Regions from separate parts of the Pseudomonas sp. VMV1 genome, predicted to be linked through region 3. Evidence: predicted binding sites of a transcription regulator. Region 3 holds the regulator's gene; each other region holds the start of a gene.

The links. The regulator LexA, encoded in region 3, represses DNA repair genes until DNA is damaged. The targets are predictions, from matches to a motif close to CTGTNTNNNNANACAG.
Region 1: imuA (translesion DNA synthesis-associated protein ImuA) is a predicted target of LexA. The motif match lies at 1,271-1,286, and genes of this name have one in related genera.
Region 2: recN (DNA repair protein RecN) is a predicted target of LexA. The motif match lies at 1,281-1,296, and genes of this name have one in related genera.

What each region holds. Positions count from the first base shown of each region.
Region 1 is NZ_JBXGSE010000001.1:667,592-669,856, reverse strand. It holds gene ACUCV0_RS03090 (Y-family DNA polymerase) at 1-604, opposite strand, end outside; gene imuA (translesion DNA synthesis-associated protein ImuA) at 612-1,226, opposite strand; gene lpxO (lipid A hydroxylase LpxO) at 1,349-2,248, opposite strand.
Region 2 is NZ_JBXGSE010000012.1:9,206-11,470, reverse strand. It holds gene dnaK (molecular chaperone DnaK) at 1-494, opposite strand, end outside; gene grpE (nucleotide exchange factor GrpE) at 588-1,154, opposite strand; gene recN (DNA repair protein RecN) at 1,321-2,265, shown strand, end outside.
Region 3 is NZ_JBXGSE010000002.1:79,715-81,979, forward strand. It holds gene sulA (SOS-induced cell division inhibitor SulA) at 65-565, opposite strand; gene lexA (transcriptional repressor LexA) at 749-1,360, opposite strand; gene ACUCV0_RS05865 (TetR/AcrR family transcriptional regulator) at 1,597-2,265, shown strand, end outside.

The DNA.
Region 1 (2,265 bases), on a different contig from region 3:
CCCTGGGCAAAGCCTTGAGCTGCTCCAGCCGGCGGATGCCCATGCGTACCAGTGCCTGGGCCTGTTGAGGGCTGAAACCGGCCCGCTCCACGGGCAGGCGGTCGAGCAGGTGCGGCAGATCTTCGGGGGACGCGACCAGACCATCGGCGACATTGGTCAGCATCCGCGCCGCCACCGGGTTGGGCGCCAGGGCCAGTCGATGACGAAAGCCCAGGGCCTGGAGTTCCTGTCGCAAGCGCCGCTCCAGACGCGGCCAGGGCCCCAGCAGGGGCAGGCTGGACTGCACCTCCAGCAACAGCGCCCGGGGATAGTGGCGGCTGACCTGGGAGCTGAAGCCATAACCCCAGGCCGCCAGCAACGCTTCGGCCGTCTCGATGAGCGCCGGATCGTGCTCCTGCTGCTCGAAATCGCGGGTCAGTGCCTGGGCAGCGGCCAGGGTCAGGCCGGGGCGCAGCCCCAGGGCCCGCGCAGCTGGATTGACGGCTTGCAGCAGGCGTCGGTGTGGCGGTCCGGCCAGCAGCACCAGCGGCTGCTCCGGCTGCGGATGGCGGCGCAGCACGGCATCCAGTGCCAGCTGCGGAAAGAGGATGCAGGCCCAGCGCATGGCCTGCTCAAGCGCCGCCGGCCAGGCTGAGGGAACCGGGCTGACCACCCCGGCATTTGCGGATGTGGACCCGTTCGAGAGGCGCTTTGAGTTCCAGGCGCAAGGCCGCTGGCGAAGGATTGTCCAGGGCGGCGGCTGGGCGCAGGGCAAAGGCCAGGGTACGACCGCTCTCGGCGGCGACCTGCAACCGGCGCAACTGGCGATCATCGGCCCGCTCGGGCCAGCAGAGCACCGCGCCGAAGCATCCCGAACGCAGGCACTGCTCGGCGGCCCAGAGCACCTCGGCGCCCTGGGCGCGGATCACCACCAGGGATTCCAGCACCACGCCGGCCGCCTGCCAGGCCAGGGGATAGGGTAACAGCGGCGGGCCGATCAGGGCGATGCGTTCGGCGGCCTGGCTCAGACGGGCCAGGGTCGGCCAGAGCAGGCGCAACTCACCGTGGCCAGGCCCGGCGAGCAGCAATTCGGTAAGGGCCGCTTCGGGCCACCCTGCCCCGGGCAGATGGGCATCGAGGGCCGCGACGCCGGTGGGCTGCCGGCTACGCCGGGCCTCGGGACTGGTCTGCCCCTTCCAGAGCCGCCGCTCCTCGAACAGCCGGGCCAGGCTGGCGCCGCCGCTCATGCCGCCAGACCTGCAGGGGTGTTGTCCATGGCTATGGCCTCTATATGTATATTTATACAGTATTAGAGGCGATTCGCGTCGGGGTCAAGTCGAACCGCTGTCTTGGCTGACGAAGGCGACCGTCAGATCCAGATGACCACGCCAATCAGCACCGCCAGCAGCAGCCACTGTTCGAGGTAGTAGCGGAAGCGGTTGCGCTTTTTCAGCGCCTTGCCACGCTGGCGGATACGATAGAGATGCCGGAAGGCGCGGTTGAGGCCGCCGGTTCTGTCGCTGGCGTCATTGGGCGAGGCCGCGGAGGCCAGCAGGGTGCCGCTGACCCAGCGGTTGAAGGCGCCGGCCCAGCGATAGCGCAGGGGCCGCTCGATGTCGCAGAACAGGATGATGCGATCCTGCTCGGTGGTGTTCTCGGCGTAGTGGATGAAGGTTTCGTCGAACACCACCGCCTGGCCATCGCGCCAGTGATAGCGCTGGCCGTCCACCTCGATGAAGCAGCGCGGATCGTTGGGCGTGTCCAGGCCCAGGTGATAGCGCAGGGAGCCACCGTAGGGATCGCGATGGCGCACCAGTCGCGAGCCGGGCGGCAGTTCGGCGAACATGGCGGCCTTGACCGTGCCGATACCTCGCAGCAGTTCGGTGGTCTGCGGGCACAGCTGCATGGCGGAAGGATGGCTGTCGCCGTACCACTTCAGATAGAAGCGCTTCCAGCCGCTCTTGAAGAAGGAGTTGAAGCCGGCATCGTTGTGCTCGGCGGCTTTCTTGATCTGGCCGGCGCGCAGCAGGTCCAGGGCCTCGTCGCGGATAAGCTGCCAGTTGTCCTGCAGCACCTGGAGTTCGGGAAAGCGCTCCACCGGGTGATAGGGCTGGTTGGGTACCCGCGACGTCAGGAACATGAAGGTGTTCAGCGGTGCCAGCACCGTCGAATGATCACTGAGCTGACGGAGGAAGCGATGGCGCACCCGACCGCGGAAGTGCACATACAAAACGCAGAGAAAAAAACCGCCGATAACGAACCACTTCACGCGTCGCTGTCCTGGAA
Region 2 (2,265 bases), on a different contig from region 3:
ACGTCCAGACCGGCGATCCGACCGGCATCCTTGGTGGCCTGGCGCTGGCTGTCGTTGAAGTAGGCCGGCACGGTGATGACCGCTTCGGTGACAGTCTCACCCAGGTAGTCCTCGGCGGTCTTCTTCATCTTTTTCAGGACTTCGGCAGAGATCTGCGGCGGCGCCATCTTCTGGCCCTTGGCTTCGACCCAGGCATCACCGTTGTCTGCCTTGACGATCTTGTAAGGGACCATCTGGATGTCTTTCTGCACGACGTTTTCTTCGTAACGCCGGCCGATCAGTCGCTTGACCGCATAGAGGGTGTTCTGCGGATTGGTCACCGCCTGGCGCTTGGCCGGCTGGCCAACCAGGGTCTCGCCATCGTTGGTGTAGGCGATGATGGACGGCGTGGTACGGGTGCCTTCGGCGTTTTCCAGTACCTTGACGTTGCCGTTTTCGAGGATCGCGACGCAGGAGTTGGTAGTCCCCAGGTCGATACCGATAATCTTGCCCATGTAGTCTTCTCCAGAAATCTCAGATTCCGCGCGGCCCGCTCAGGGGGCCTTTGATGTTCGCTTGCCTACCAGATGGGGCCGAGCGAAAGAATTTCAAGCCTTTTCGTCGATGCTCGGCTGCTGTGCGGCAGGGGCCTTGCTCACGACCACCATCGCCGGCCGCAGCAGGCGACCATTGAGCAGATAGCCCTTTTGAAACACCTTGAGCACGCTGCCCGGCTCGGCGGTGGCGCTCTCTTCCATGGCCATGGCCTGGTGGTGTTCCGGATTGAAAGGCGCGCCGTGGGGATCGACGGCCTCGACCTGATAGCGCTTGAGCGTGTCCTGCAGCATCTTCAGGGTCAGCTCCATGCCTTCGCGCATGGGCCTCAAGGCTTCGTCCGCGGCATTGGACAGCTCCAGGCCACGCTCCAGGCTGTCGAGTACCGGCAACAGATCGCCAGCAAATTTTTCCAGCGCGAACTTGTGCGCCTTCTCCACATCCTGCTCAGCGCGACGACGCACGTTCTGCAGGTCGGCGACGCTGCGCAGCGACTGATCCTGGGCAGCAGCGAGCTGCTCTTCGAGCGTGGCAACGCGGGCAGCGAGATCCTCGTGCTGGACGTCGCCCTGAGCGGCTGCTTCGTGCTCGGGAGTCTGGGAGTTCTGTTCGTCGGCCATGGAGTCCTCCTGTGATAATGCCGGTGGGCGCGCCCTCTAATGGACGACGCCTTGATCGATGGCGCCTATATGGGGCCGCCGGCCGGCGCTTCAAGAGCTGTATGGATTGCCAGTGCTCGAGAGGCACTGTATAAACAACCAGAAAACCGTCTCCGGAGATCGTCGCATGCTGGTGCATCTGTCCGTCCGCAACTACGCCATCGTCGAACACCTCGACCTCGACCTCGAGCGCGGCATGACCGTGATCACCGGCGAAACCGGCGCTGGCAAGTCCATCATGCTCGACGCCCTCGGCCTCACCCTTGGCGACCGCGCCGACAGCGATGCGGTCAGGCCTGGTGCCGACAAGGCCGATGTCCTGGCCAGCTTCGACACCACCGACATCCCCGAGGCGCGCCAGTGGCTCGCCGAGCGAGACCTGGAGCAGGACGGCCCCTGCCTGCTGCGCCGCGTCATCACCCGCGAAGGACGCTCGCGCGGCTATATCAATGGCTCGCCCTGCCCACTGGCCGACCTCAAGACCCTGGGCGGCCTGCTGATCGACATCCACAACCAGCACGAACACCAGTCGCTGCTCGGTCTCGACACCCATCGCCGCCTGCTGGACGAATACGCGGGCGCGGGCGAACTGGTTCGCCAGGTCCAGCTTGCCGCCCAGCGCTGGCGCCAGGTGCGCCAGACCCTGGAGCGTCTTACCCGCAACGGTGACGAACAGCGTGCTCGCCACCAGTTGCTCAGTTATCAGCTGGAAGAACTCGACAATCTCGCCCTGGCCGAGGGAGAGCTGCAGGCACTGGAACAGGAGCAAAGCGACCTGGCGAGCGCCGAGCACATCCTGCTGGCCTGCCGCCAGGCCATGGACCTCTGTACCGAGAACGAGCAGGGCAACGCCCAGTCAGCGCTCAATGCCAGCGTGGCACGCCTGACTGCCTTCGACCGCCCGCCTGCGCAGATCCAGGAAGCCAGCAACCTGCTAGCCTCCGCCCAGATCCAGATCGAGGAGGCGATGAATGAATTGAATCGCTTCGTCGATCATTTCGAAGCCGATCCGGAGCGCCAACAGGCCGTGCAGGAGCGTCTCGACAGCGTCTACAGCCTTGCCCGCAAGCAT
Region 3 (2,265 bases):
CTTTTCTCGATCCGGCATTCCGCCCTGGAATGCCGCCGCTACATCCCGTCCCGCCGCCTGCTCCCTACGCGAATCTGACGTTCAGACTCTGGCTGTGGCCCTGTGCCGCGGCGCGCGCCAATTGCTGCTTGCCCGCATCGCTCAGGTCGTGCAGCCAGCTGATCACCGTGTGGCTCTGCCCCTTGCGGAGCACTTCGCAGGCCAGTTGCAGCGTCTTGGCAGCACTCGGCGTCTGCAGCAGAAGCACCCGTTCCGGATTCAGATGAGTGCTGCGCAACCAGGCATTGCTGAGCAGCGATGGCGGGGTGACCAGGGTCAGCCAGCGGGCATCGTCCTTGTCGCTCAGTTGGCGCAGGATGGGGGCCAGCAGTTGCAGGCACTGTTCCTGGCTGCCATGCAGGGACATCTCGCTGAAGGTATCCGGCAGCGGAGCGGCTGGCAGCTCCCGTGCCGGCTTGCCGGACTTGGGCAGAAAGGCGGTGAGTTCCTGCAGCAGGAACTCAGGTGCCAGGTCCAGCTCTTGAACGGACGAGCGCGGTGCATCGAACATCAGGGGAAATTGCATGGCGACCTCCTAGAGGCGACTCGATCAAATCCACTTGAGGTCATGTACCACGGATACATGACGTCACTGTGCTCAGCCTGGTCTTGAGCGCTTTCCGGAGCGCGAACAGATACCCCCGATCAAGACTTCGGCGTAAGGCAAAAGGCGGTGACAAGAGGCTGGCCCGCAGGCCAGCCCTAGACGTTAGCGGCGGATGACGCCAACGCTTAACCCTTCGATGGCGAATTCCTGGCTGGAAAGATCGACTTCGATAGGGGCGAACTCGGGATTTTCCGCCAGCAGGGTGACCTGGTTGCCCGAGCGCTTGAATCTCTTCACGGTGACTTCATCGCCCACCCGAGCCACGACGATCTGACCGTTGTGCACCTCACGGGTCACATGGACCGCGAGGAGGTCGCCATCGAGGATACCGACGTCTCTCATGCTCATGCCCTTGACCTTCAGCAGGTAGTCGGCACGCGGCTGGAAGAAGGCCGGATTGATGGCACAGTTTTCCTCGACGTTCTGCTCGGCCAGAATGGGCGCGCCGGCAGCCACCCGACCGATGACCGGCAGGCTTTCATCGGCTTTGCGCGTCGTATCCAGACCCGGAATGCGGATGCCCCGGGAGGCACCCGGCGTCATCTCGATGGCGCCCTTACGGGCCAGGGCCTTGAGATGCTCCTCAGCCGCATTCGGCGATTTGAAACCAAGCTCCTGCGCGATCTCCGCGCGGGTAGGCGGAAAGCCATTGGCTTCGAGGCAACGCTTGATGAAGGCCAGAATCTCGGCTTGTCGCGGTGTCAGTTTCAGCATGATGCACGTCGCGTCGTCTAATGATGCTGTGATTATATACAGTAACTCCGGGTGCTAGGCAAGGCCGCTGCCCCTGGCTTCGGACGACAGGCCGAATTCGCTGCAAATAGCGTTCAAATGACGGAATGACGTGCCTTCCAGGGCTTCGCATGGCTGTTCGCAGACCAGCCCGCGATTGACTTCGGTAGCGTTTGAAACATATGTTTCAAACGGAAATTCATCTATCGAGGAAGGTCATGGCGCAGTCGGATACCGTTGAACGCATTCTGGATGCCGCCGAGCAGCTGTTCGCCGAGCGCGGCTTTGCCGAAACCTCGTTGCGACTCATCACCACGCGAGCCGGGGTCAACCTGGCAGCCGTCAACTATCACTTTGGCTCCAAGAAGGCCCTGATCCAGGCGGTGTTCTCGCGCTTTCTCGATCCCTTCTGCTTCAACCTGGAGCGGGATCTGGATCAGTGGCAGCCAAAGAACGGGGAGGAGGTGAGCCTGGAGGCGTTGCTCAATCTGCTGGTGGATCATTCCCTGGCCATCAAGCCTCGGCACGGCAACGACCTCTCGGTGTTCATGCGCCTGCTGGGCCTGGCGTTCAGTCAGAGCCAGGGCCATTTGCGCAAATACCTCGAGCAGACCTATGGCCGGGCCTTCCGCCGCTTCCTGCTACTGGTGAATAGAGCCGTGCCCGAGATTCCGCCGCTGGAGCTGTTCTGGCGTGCCCACTTCATGCTGGGCGCGGCGGTGTTCAGCATGTCCGGCATCAAGGCGCTGCGGGCAATTGGTGAAAACGACTTCGGCGTCGATACCCACACCGACCAGGTGCTGCGGCTGATGGTGCCCTTCCTGGCCACCGGCATGCGCGCACCCACGGCGATGCAGGAGCCCGAACTGGCCCAGGCGCAGTATCGG